3 regions of the Serratia sp. LTN-2 genome follow, and region 2 is predicted to be linked to each of the others. Evidence: predicted binding sites of a transcription regulator. Region 2 holds the regulator's gene; each other region holds the start of a gene.
The links. Region 2 encodes CRP, which controls carbon source genes, mostly activating them, when cyclic AMP is high. Its sites were predicted from a motif close to ATGTGANNNNNNTCACAT; they were not measured.
Positions count from the first base shown of each region.

Region 1: the regulator CRP is predicted to act here: its motif matches at 2,070-2,087, upstream of cdd (cytidine deaminase).
Region 3: the regulator CRP is predicted to act here: its motif matches at 2,926-2,943, upstream of deoC (deoxyribose-phosphate aldolase).

Region 1 is NZ_JCAXDO010000002.1:308,383-312,501, reverse strand. Features, by position in the region: gene AC6BYQ_RS05190 (NAD-dependent malic enzyme) at 1-906, opposite strand, end outside; gene cdd (cytidine deaminase) at 1,128-2,012, opposite strand; gene AC6BYQ_RS05180 (CidB/LrgB family autolysis modulator) at 2,150-2,845, opposite strand; gene AC6BYQ_RS05175 (CidA/LrgA family protein) at 2,842-3,249, opposite strand; gene AC6BYQ_RS05170 (MFS transporter) at 3,388-4,119, opposite strand, start outside.
Region 2 is NZ_JCAXDO010000010.1:195,224-199,342, reverse strand. Features, by position in the region: gene AC6BYQ_RS19040 (hydrolase) at 1-269, shown strand, start outside; gene AC6BYQ_RS19035 (YheU family protein) at 266-499, shown strand; gene AC6BYQ_RS19030 (phosphoribulokinase) at 651-1,520, shown strand; gene AC6BYQ_RS19025 (OsmC family protein) at 1,559-1,966, opposite strand; gene crp (cAMP-activated global transcriptional regulator CRP) at 2,349-2,981, shown strand; gene AC6BYQ_RS19015 (YccS/YhfK family putative transporter) at 3,031-4,119, shown strand, end outside.
Region 3 is NZ_JCAXDO010000002.1:207,306-211,424, reverse strand. Features, by position in the region: gene AC6BYQ_RS04765 (HAAAP family serine/threonine permease) at 1-306, opposite strand, end outside; gene deoR (DNA-binding transcriptional repressor DeoR) at 1,286-2,050, opposite strand; gene deoC (deoxyribose-phosphate aldolase) at 2,203-2,883, opposite strand; gene AC6BYQ_RS04750 (aldose epimerase family protein) at 3,100-3,936, shown strand; gene ybjG (undecaprenyl-diphosphate phosphatase) at 3,976-4,119, opposite strand, start outside.

The sequences.
Region 1 (4,119 bases), on a different contig from region 2:
GCCGAGGAAGGTGACGGTTTGATCGCGCAGCTGGCTGCCGGCGGCGCGGCTGGCGGCGATCAGGCTGCCGAGGGTGACCGCAGCGGTGCCCTGAATGTCATCGTTGAAGCAGCAGATCTCGTCGCGGTAGCGGTTCAGCAACGGGGTGGCGTTGTTCTGCGCGAAGTCTTCGAACTGCAGCAGCACGTTCGGCCAGCGGCGTTTGACCGCCTGAATAAACTCTTCGACAAAGGCGTGGTACTCCTCGCCGGAGATGCGCGGATGGCGCCAGCCCATGTACAGCGGATCGTTGAGGCGCTGCGGGTTGTTGGTGCCGACGTCCAGCACCACCGGCAGGGTGTAGGCCGGGCTGATGCCGCCGCAGGCGGTGTACAGCGACAGCTTGCCGATCGGAATCCCCATGCCGCCGATGCCCTGATCGCCCAGGCCGAGGATGCGTTCGCCGTCGGTGACCACGATCACCTTGACGTTCTGCTTGGTGGCGTTTTGCAGCATGTCATCGATGCGATCGCGGTTCGGGTAGGAGATGAACAGCCCGCGCGCGCGGCGGTAGATATCGGAGAAGTGTTCGCAGGCCTCGCCGACGGTCGGGGTGTAGATGATCGGCATCATCTCGCTCAGGTGCGAGTCCAGCAGGCGGTAGAACAGGGTTTCGTTGGTGTCCTGGATGTTGCGCAGATAGATGTGCTTATCGTTATCGTTCTTGAAATCCTGATACTGGCGGTAGGCGCGTTCCACCTGTTCTTCGATGGTTTCCACCGCTTCCGGCAGCAGGCCGTGCAGGTTGAAGTGGCTACGTTCTTCCTCGGTGAAAGCGCTGCCTTTGTTCAGCAGCGGAAATTCCAGCAGAATTGGGCCGGCGTAAGGGATGTAGAGCGGGCGTTTGCTTTCGTATTCTAGTTCCATCAGTTTTACTCTTCACGTATCAGATAACTTTATTGCCGACGATCCTAAAAGATAAAGAGCAGATGTACAGCATTTGTTGCCAGATGATGAACCAGGTTGGCGTAATTATCGACAATCAAATGATTTTTTAACTAAATAAAGTGTCTGCGGCGGCGTCGGGGCATTGTATTTGGCGGGCGGGGCTGTTAGCGGCGGAACCGGATGGCTCCGCCGTGGTGCGCTTAGAACGCGGTGCGGCTGACGTTCTGGCAGCCCAGCGCCGCCAGGGTGGCGCGGGTGGCGTCCCATTGGCTGATGATCGCGTCCTGCGGTTCGGCCAGCACGGCGCGGCGGATGTTCTGGCAGTCGCCGCCGGAGAGGTTCAGCAGGATCAGCGCGGCCTGCAGCGGCGGCAGGCTCGGGTTGAAGGCGGCGTTTTCCGCATAGCGGCCGGCGTAGATGTTGCCGTCTGCCGTTTCCAGCGCCACGCCGCTATGGGCGCGGCTGTATGGCGCGTGGCTTCGGTTGGCCGCCGCCAGCGCCGCTTGCGCCAGCGCATCGTTCAACGCCAGCTGATGGCCGTGATCGACCTCGTCCATCAGCAGTGAGGCGACATCCAGATCTTTCGGGCCGAAGGCGTCCGGCAGATAGTCCGCCAGCGTGGCCGGCGCGCGACCCGGCAGGCGGATTTGCAGCTCGCCGCCGCTGTTCAGCTCATTCATAAACTGGCGGCAGTGGCCGCACGGCGTGTAGTTGACGGTGACCGAGGCCAGCGCTTTTTCGCCGCGCAGCCAGGCGTGCGTCACCGCACTCTGTTCCGCATGCACGGATTGCTGCAGTGGCGCGCCGCTGAACTCCATATTGGCGCCGAAATAGAGATTGCCGCTCTGCCCGCGCGCGATGGCGCCGACGTGGAAATGCGATATCGGGGTTAACGAGCAGGCCGCCGCCAGCGGCAGCAGAGCGAATGCCAGCGCGTCATCGTCCAGTCCGCAGCCTGAGCGGATCGCCGCCGCTTGCTCGGCCGTGAACATCGCCGGAAAGTCGGACGCGTCCAGATAGGGCTGCAGGGCGGATTGCAGTGTCGCGGGCAGTGCGCTGAAAGCGGTGTGAAAACGCGGATGCATAGAAGGTCTCTCTACAGGTTAACGGGATAACATTCTAGGCAGCGCGGCAATATTAAAGTGTGACAAATATCTCTTAATTGATGAAATAAATGCAATGAAATACATAAATGCGAGATGTATCGCAAGTTTAATCCTGTTTAACCGAACAGGTGCAGCAGCACCGGGAACAGAAATGGCGCCAGTAGTGAGGTGATGATGCCGCAGATCACCAGCGCCAGCGAGCCGAAGGCGCCTTCCTGGTAGTCCATCTCCGCGCAGCGCGCGGTGCCCAGCGCGTGAGATGCGGTGCCCATCGCCAGGCCGCGCGCCGAGTGGGTGGTGATTTTCAACAGGTTGAACAGCGTATGGCCGAACACGGCGCCGAGGATGCCGACGAAAATGACGCAGACCGCGCTGATCGCCGGAATACCGCCGAGCGAGTCCGCGACGGCCATGGCGATTGGCGTAGTGACCGATTTCGGCAGAATAGAAGCGGCGATTTCCGGCGTAGCGCCCAGCCACAGGGCGATGGCGCCGCCGCTGATCATGGCGGTCAGGCTGCCGATGAAGCACACCGCGATAATCGACTTCCAGCGCGCGCGAATTTGGTGCAGCTGCTCATACAGCGGGAAGGCCAGCGCGACGACCGCCGGCTGCAGCAGATCGTTGAGGATCCTGCTGCCCTGAAAATAGCGCTCATAGGGGATGCCGGTGAGCAGCAGCAGCGGGATGATCACCGCCATGGACACCAGCAGCGGGTTGAGCAGCGGCATGTTCAGTTTGCGCGCCAGCCAGCGCGCGGCGAAGTAGACCGCCAGCGTCAGCGGCAGCGACCACCAGATTTCATGGATCATGGGTTGCCCTCCGTATCGTCGGGCTTACCGACGATGCGGCGCTCGCGGTGGAAATAATGTGAGGTATAGCCGACCACCACCAGCACCATCAGCGTGCTGATGAGGCAAGAGATAACCAGCGGGCCCAGGTGCGCCACGATCTGGTCGTAGTATTTCATGACCCCGACGCCGATCGGCACGAACAGCAGCACCATATAGCGGATCAGTAAATGGCAGCCGGGTTTAACCCACTTGGCCGGCAGGATCTGGGTGGAAAGCAGGGCGAACAGCAGCAGCATGCCGAGGATGCTGCCGGGAATGGCGAACGGCAGCAGCGCCGCCAGCGCGTTGCCGACGAACAGACAAAGGTAGATGAGGAGCAGGGCCCTGAGGTATTTCCAGCACAGTGTGAGCACGTTGGCCATTGTCTTTTCCCGTTTAACTGATGCATTCATCATACAATTAAACTGTGAGCCATGCCACAGATCGCACCATGAATTCTCGCTATGGCCGCCATGCACGATCGTTGGGTTGACAGCCTGGATTAAGTGTAGCGCGCCGGATTAAGGTGCATCTTCAGCCGCCGTCGCCTGTTCCGCCAGCCGATGGCCGAGGAAGAAAAACAGCAGGCTGAGCAGCGCGGCGACGATCAGCATCACGAACATCAACGGCGGCGCGGCGTAGCTGAGCAGCACCCCGCACAGCACTGGGTTGATGGCGCCGCCCAGCGCGCTGAGGTTCTGTACCCCATAGTAGCTGCCTTTCAGGTGCGGCGGCGCGATAAAGTCGATGAACATGTATTCCACCGGGATAACGATGATTTCGCCGAGGGTAAACACCGCCATCGCCGCCAGCCACAGCCAGACCGCCTCGCCGGCGACCATAAAGCCGAGCAGCCCGACGATGAAAAACAGCGTGCCCAGCGCCAGCCAGCGCAGCATGTTTTCCTGGCGCATGCCGCGACTGAGCAGGTATTGCAGGGCGATGACGATGCTGGCGTTGACGATCATCACCAGCCCGATGATTTTGTAGGCGAACTCGGCGCTGGAAACGGTGATCAGGTACTGCGACAGATAGCCGGTGAACTGTCCGAACACCACGGCGCCTAGGGTGCTGCCGAGGGTGAAGTAGATCAGCCGGCGATCGCTGCGCAAGATGGTCAGCGTCTGGCGGAAGTTGGGCAGTGAGGCTGATGCGGCGATAGGGGCTGCGTGCTGTTCCCGCCCGCGCAAGCGCAGGCTCAGCGCCGCCACCGTCGCCAGCGCCAACCCGCCCGACAGGTAAAACGGTAGCAG
Region 2 (4,119 bases):
ACGCTATCGACTATTATCGCCGCTGCAGCGCCCTGCCGCTGTTGCCGGCTGTCCAGACGCCGCTGCTGATCATCCATGCGAAGGACGATCCCTTCATGACCCATGAGGTGATCCCCGACGTCGCCGGCCTGCCGCGCAATATCGAATACCAGTTGACCGAGTACGGCGGCCACGTCGGCTTCGTCGGCGGCACGCTGAAAAAACCGCACATGTGGCTGGAGCATCGCATTCCGGCCTGGCTTTCCCCTTATCTGGACATCCCGACGTGATCATTCCCTGGCAAGAGCTGACAACCGATACCCTGAATAGCCTGATCGAATCCTTTGTACTGCGCGAAGGCACCGATTATGGCGAGCACGAGCGCTCGCTGGAGCAGAAGGTGGAGGACGTGCGCCGCCAGCTGAAAAACGGCGACGTGGTGCTGGTGTGGTCGGAACTGCACGAGAGCGTCAACATCATGCCGCGCGGCCAGTTCCGCGCCGGGCAGGAAGAAATTTAGTGGCGCTCGGTTCTATGACTGACGGAAAAAATCAGGTAACAATGGGGCATTGCAAACCAGCGCGCACCATTTTTTCCTGACATAGAGAGCGTCAACAAGAGCCACAATAATCCCCTGACGCCGGCGCATTCAACACGGAGTGACAACCACCATGTCTGCCAAACATCCCGTTATCGCGGTGACCGGTTCCAGCGGCGCCGGCACCACCACCACCAGCGTGGCGTTCCGCAAAATCTTCCAGCAGCTCAACATTCGCGCCGCCGAGCTGGAGGGCGACAGTTTCCACCGCTATACCCGGCCGGAGATGGACGCGGCGATCCGCAAGGCGCGCGATCTGGGCAGACACATCAGCTATTTCGGCCCCGAGGCCAACGACTTCGGCCTGCTGCAGCAAAGCTTTATCGACTACGGCAAGAACGGCACCGGCCGTTCGCGCAAGTACCTGCACACCTACGACGAAGCGGTGCCATACAATCAGGTGCCGGGCACCTTCACCCCGTGGGAGCCGCTGCCGGCGCCGACCGACGTGCTGTTCTACGAGGGGCTGCACGGCGGCGTGGTCACCGAGCACCATGACGTGGCCAAACATGTCGATCTGCTGGTCGGCGTGGTGCCGATCGTCAACCTGGAATGGATCCAGAAGCTGATCCGCGATACCGGCGAGCGCGGCCACTCCCGCGAAGCGGTAATGGATTCGGTGGTGCGTTCGATGGAAGACTACATCAACTACATCACGCCGCAGTTCTCGCGCACCCACATCAACTTCCAGCGCGTGCCGACGGTGGACACCTCCAACCCGTTCGCCGCCAAGGCCATTCCGTCACTGGATGAAAGCTTCGTGGTGATCCACTTCCGCGGGCTGGATCAGATAGACTTCCCCTATTTGCTGGCGATGCTGCAAGGATCGTTTATTTCGCACATCAATACGCTGGTGGTGCCGGGCGGCAAGATGGGGTTGGCGATGGAGCTGATCATGGCGCCGCTGGTGCAGCGGCTGCTGGAAGGCAAGAAGATCGAATAAGCGCATTGAGCGCGGCGGCTGGCCGCGCTCCGTCTCGATTACGCCGGCTGGCGGATCTCGAAGCTGTGGGTCACCGTAGCGGCTTTGTTGAGCATCAGCGCCACCGAGCAGTATTTCTCCGCCGACAGGTTCACCGCTCGCTCTACGATCTTGTCGGTCAGATCCTGACCGGTGACGATGAAGTGCAGGTTGATATGGGTGAACAGCCGCGGGGCTTCTTCGCGGCGCTCGGAGGTCAGCTTCACCTCGCAATCGCGCACGTCATTGCGCCCTTTTTGCAGGATGGACACCACGTCGATCGCGCTGCAGCCGCCTACCGACATCAGCACCATCTCCATCGGGCTGGGCGCTTTATCGCCGGCGTTGCCGTCCATCAGTACCTGATGGCCGGAGGCCGATTCACCCAAAAACGTTAACCCTTCCACCCATTTAACTCTTGCCTGCATTCTGGTCACTCCGGTTGATTTCTTAAAATCAGAGTACGCTTTCGCATAGAAACAGGCAACGTAACCTGATGCTAATCATGCTGAAGCGAGACAACACGAGACACCCGCCTTACTCTGTGCTACAAACAGAGCCGCAATAAATCTTTCCGGGACACTGCATTTCAGGGAAACGCCCAGAGAAAGGCTCCTTTACCGGTATGTTAACAGAATGTAGCTTGCAGCGCTTACGGCAAGTTAATATGCTAGAGCGACAGCGTATTTTTATGACACGCCTCAAAACTTGCCGGTAGCCCTCGCTCATAACAGCGGCTACAGGCGGGTTTTACAGGGAACTCTGACCCCTGTGACACAAGGCAGCGATAACAACAGAGGATAACAGCGAATGGTTCTCGGCAAACCGCAAACAGACCCTACTCTCGAATGGTTCCTGTCTCATTGCCATATCCACAAATATCCATCGAAGAGTACGCTGATTCACCAAGGTGAAAAGGCCGAAACGCTTTACTACATCGTGAAAGGCTCCGTCGCGGTGCTGATCAAGGATGAAGAAGGTAAAGAGATGATCTTGTCCTACCTCAACCAGGGGGATTTCATCGGCGAGCTCGGATTGTTCGAAGAGGGCCAGGAGCGCAGCGCCTGGGTTCGCGCGAAAACCGCCTGTGAAGTGGCCGAAATTTCCTACAAGAAATTCCGCCAGCTGATCCAGGTGAACCCGGACATCCTGATGCGTCTGTCCGCCCAAATGGCGAGCCGCCTGCAGGTCACTTCCGAAAAAGTGGGCAACCTCGCCTTCCTGGACGTTACCGGCCGCATCGCGCAAACCTTGCTGAATCTGGCGAAGCAACCCGACGCCATGACTCACCCGGACGGCATGCAGATCAAAATCACCCGTCAGGAAATCGGCCAGATCGTCGGCTGCTCGCGCGAAACCGTTGGCCGTATTCTGAAAATGCTGGAAGACCAAAATCTGATTTCCGCCCACGGCAAAACCATTGTCGTCTACGGCACCCGTTAATCCCTGAAAAAACGGCGCAATCTGCGCCGTTTTTTATCTGCTCGCTGCCATGTGGCGTCGTCTGATCTACCACCCGGAAGTCAATTACGCACTGCGACAAACGCTGGTGTTGTGCTTGCCGGTGCTGTTCGGCCTGCTGATCGGCCAACTGCAGCTCGGCCTGATGTTCTCTCTGGTGCCCGCCTGCTGCAATATCGCCGGTCTCGACACGCCGCATAAGCGCTTCTTTAAACGGCTGATCGTCGGCGGTGCGCTGTTCGCCCTCAGCAGCCTGCTGCTGCAACAGGCCCTGCTGTGGCATCTGCCGCTGCCGGCACTGATGCTGGGTCTGGCGCTGTTGCTCGGCGTCACTGGCGAAATCAGCCCGCTGCACGCCCGGCTGTTGCCGGCGGCGCTGGTGGCCGCCATCTTCGCTCTCAGCATGGCTGGCACGGTACCAATCTGGCAGGCGCCGCTGCTGTACGCGATCGGCACCGCCTGGTACGGCTTATTCACCTGGTTCTGGTTCAAACTGTGGAAAGAGCAGCCGATGCGCGAGACGTTGAGCCAGCTTTATCTGGAACTGGCGGACTACTTCGAAGCCAAGTATTCGCTGCTGACCCAACACACCGACCCGCAAACCGCGCTGCCGCCGCTGCTGGTGCGCCAGCAAAAGGTGATGGATCTGATCAGCCTTTTATACCAACAGCTCAATTTCCTGCCGCACGCCAACAACCTCGAACAAAAGCGCCTGCAGCGCGCCTTTCAGGTGGCGATGGATCTGCAGGAGCACATCACCGTCAGCCTGCATCTGCCGGAGGAGGTGCAAAAACTGGTGGAGCAGAGCCAGGCCGAAGCGATCATTCGCCGCAACGCTCAGGTGATCGCCGGCCGGCTGCGCGTGGTGGCGCACGATATTCTCTACCATCAACATTCGAAGCGCTTCTCCATGAGCCACGAACTGGCGGCGCTGGAAAAAATGGCGGCGCAGCATCCCGATAACCCGGTCGGCCAGTTTTGTTATTACCACTTCAGCCGCATCGCTCGCCTGCTGCGCACCCAGCATCCGCTGTACCGCCGCGACCTGATGCCCGGCCAGCACCGCCTGCCGTTTTGGCCGGCGCTGGCCAGCTACCTGTCGTTCAAATCCACCGCCCTG
Region 3 (4,119 bases), on a different contig from region 2:
CAGTTTACCGGCGGTGATGCCGAAGTGCTCTTCCACCACGGCGGTGATGTCTTCACCAGGATTTTTGCCGGACAGCACGAAACGGCACAGGCCGCGGTGGGCAAAGAAAGTCATCGGGAAAGCGATGATGGCCATGATGATAAGAGGAATCAAACCGCCGATGCCGGCGTTGATTGGCAAGAACAGAACGCCTGCGCCGATGGCGGTGCCGTACAGGCCCAACATCCACATGGTATCCGTTTTACGCCAGGTACTGCTGGAGCCCGAGGCCGCAGAGGCAATTGTGCCGGTCTGTGTAGTGTCCATAAATATCTCCGAAGTGAACACGAATTTAAAATTAAAAGGCAAAACTTAAGGTTAAACCGTCAAACGTCCTATTCAGGCAACGCTTGCGGTAAGAATCAGGTGTTGCTTGCGGGGATGTTTTGGCGTCCCCCTGGTTGTTTATTGCGTTCATTACCAAGGCACAGCGCCGGGTAATTCACTAAAGACTTTTCACCGTCACGGGGTGATAAAAGTCGTTACCGCTGCCGACAGGTCTTTGCCTGTCGATTTTTGTTGGCGGCAAGATAACGATTTACAGTAGAAACAACCGTGATCCTGCTCTCAAATGCGCAATATGTGCAGTTATCCGCTTTTTCATCGATTTTTCGCGCATTTGTTGCACATTTGTGTAAGATTTTGTGCTGAGAACGCTCTCATAAAAATTTCTGCGATTATGCGGTTTGTACAATAATTGGCCGTATAAAGCGCTGTGCTCAGCAGCAAGCCGAGCAATATATTTTATGCGTGGTTTTGGATCTAGCGAAAAACCCGGATTAAGCAGTTTTAGTGACGCAGATCACATTGTGTTTTTAAGTGAAATATTGTCTATATTTTTGTTTTTAAATGTTTTTATTTAAAAATCACCGCTAATAACGAAGGGAAATTACTTACGTGGTTAGCGGATAAAAATGCGTAACCATTCATCATATAAATAACAGATAACTAACAGCTATTGGCGATATTTGCTGCAATCGCTTAAACCGCTGTTTAATTAAACAATCCGGCCTTTGGCGTTATTTATCATATAAAAGCCATAAATAGTCGTTAATTCACCCAACCGACGGCGGGTTTAGCCTGCCAGAAAATAATCACTCGGGTGACCTGTTGCATTTTATTAACCTGATGTTGCGTGCGGATAAGCGAAAAACGCGAATCGGTTGCGCATTATTTGTTCATTTTCGGGCGGGAAAAGGGTGTGTTTCAGCGGTGCGCCGCCGGCATTGGCGGCGCTGAAGGCGTGTTAATAGCGGGCAGCGATGGCGTTATCGTTGAAGAACGCCATGAAGTCGGCGTCCGGTTGGCGATCGGTGATCACCCGATCGAACTGCGTCAATGGGCCGATGCAGGCCGGTTTGGTTTTGCCGAACTTGCTGTGATCCGCCACCAGGATCTTTTGCTGCGCCATCGCCATGGCGCGATGTTTCATCTCCAGTTCGTCGAAGTTGAAGCAGGTGGCGCCGTGCTGCAGGCTGAGGCCAGCGGCGGAGATAAAGGCGATGTTCGGGCAGATGTGATCGAACTCGTTGCGACCGCCGACGCTGGAAAAGATGTAGTTATTCGGTTTGAACTCGCCGCCGCACAGGATCACCTTGCAGTTCGGTTTGTCCTGCAGCGCCAGGAAGGTGTTCAGCGAATGGCACACGGCGGTGAAAGTCAGTTCGTCGGCAATGGCGTCGATGATCGCCGGGGTGGTGGTGCCGCAGTCGAAAAACACCGTGTCGTTTTCATTGATCAGCGGCGCCGCCAGCAGGCCGATGCGTCGCTTTTCCGTCACCTGTTTGGCTTTTTGATCGGAAACGAAGTAGTTGGTTACGCCGTTGCTGCGCGGATCGGCCACCACGTAACCGCCCAGCAGCACCACTGCGGCCGGCTCGGCGCTCAGATCGCGGCGAATGGTCATCTCCGAGACCCCCAGCAGCACGGCGGCTTCTTTCAGGTGGATCTTGTCAGCGCGTTTTAACGCCTGAACTAGCCGGTTGATACGTTCTTCGCGCCGCGTTTCCATAGATCCGTCTTCCCACAGGTTGTAGAGGTAAAAGGCGTGCCGCCGTTTCCGGCGTTGAACACAACAATGCGGGCCAATATCGGGCCGCGTCAGCCGCCCGTATTGTCCCGCATCGAATGGTATAGGCTGCGCCCGCCAAGGCGCGCCGACGATCAGTAGCTGCCTGCCGCCGCCTGAGCGCCGGAGACGATGGCGACGCCGGAGCTGGTGCCGATACGCGTGGCGCCGGCTTTGATCATCTTCTCGGCGGTAGCGCGATCGCGCACGGCGCCGGAGGCTTTCACGCCCATTTCGCTGCCCACAGTCTCGCGCATCAGTTTGACGTGCTCTTCCCGAGCGCCGCCGGTGCTGAAGCCGGTGGAGGTTTTAACGAAGGCCACATCGAGTTCGCGACACATTTCACAAACCTGGACGATCTGCGCATCGCTGAGCAGGCAAGTCTCCAATATTACCTTCAACGGGATCGCCGCGCAAACCTCGCGCACGGCGGCGATGTCGGCTTTCACTTCGTCCAGCAGGCCGCTCTTCAGCCAGCCGACGTTGATCACCATGTCGATCTCTTGTGCGCCGGCGGCGATCGCCGCTTTGGCTTCAAAGGCTTTGGCGACGGTCAGGCCGGCACCCAGCGGGAAACCGATCACCGAGCAAACTTTCACGGTGCTTTCCTGCAGCAGCTGGGCCGCCAGCGGTACGTAGCCGGAGTTGACGCACACCGCATAGAAGTTGTGCTGCTGTGCTTCTTCGCACAGTTTGGCGATCTGCAGTTCGGTAGCGTCCATTGCCAGCAGAGTGTGGTCAACGTAGCTGGCGTAATCGATGTTTTCGGTGGTCATCGCGATTCCTTAGTGAGGTTAAGACAGTAAGCTGGATGAAATATGTGAAAATAATAACATTCCGATGTCGATAAACCTAGCGATGTTTCAAAAATGTCGACCCGATCGTCGCTATCAGGCTGTTATACATATAACTTAAAGGCGAGTCATTTGTTATTAAAATAACATTTCAGGTGTGCTCGCGGTCTGAGCGGGCGAAACGTTGAGGGAAAAAAGATGAAGATCAATATCGATCTGGCTCCTGAAGCTTTCGGAACACAGCGGCAGGAACTGTTCCGCAATGCGGACTTCGCGGTGAGCGCGCAACGCTGTACTGCTCGTGGGCCGACGCTGACATTGGCGAATCGCCGTGGCGCGCTGACGGTCTTGCCCTATCAAGGCCTTGCGATCTGGGACGCCGAGTTTGACGGCTACTCGCTGAAGTCGGGCCGGCGCAGCGTGCGGGGCGGTGGAAGAAAACGCGATGATACCGCCGCGTTCTGCCCCGCCTGGCCTCATCAGGACGGTGCGCCGCTCCAGATGCAACGCGTGTGGCTGCAGCTGGCGGGCGACGAGCTGACGCTGCGCGGCGAGGGGGAGCGGCCGGGCGCATGCTGGCGCATTAGCCCGGCGTTGCGTTTAGCGGCGCAGAGTGCGCAGTTCACCATTGAGATGCAGGTCACCAACCTGGCCGATCGGCCGCAGCCGCTGCAGTATGTGTGCCGTCTCAATTACGATTGCATTCCCGATGCGGTGTTCCGCCAGAATCTGCCGACGCCGGCTCTGTTGGGCGATGCGCTCGGGCGGGAGCTGCTGTGCTCCGACGATCTGTCGCGCTACGTGGATCAGGCCGAGTTCTTCATGCTGGCGCCGCAAGGCCGGCGCTATGTGACGCGCTTCGCCACCGGGCAATTCAACTATGGTCTTCGACGCATCGCCGTTCAGGGCAACCGGCAGTTGCTCTCCTTTATCCAGCCGGCGAACTGTCGCCCGAATGCGCCGGAAGGAGAGGCGGGGGTGATGTTGGGAGCGGGAAAAACGCGGGCGTTCTGCGTGACCACCGGCGTGGTGTGAAAGAGACAGGGGCGGTAATGCCCCTGTCATGTTGTACGATTACTCTTTTACCCAGCCGCGGCGAATGGCGAAGGCGAACAGGAAACGATACAGGCGCGACAGCTTGTCGGCGATGACATCGCCGAACAGATTCCACACCAGTTGGGCAAACAGGCAGCCGACCATGCCGAGCAGGAAACCGCC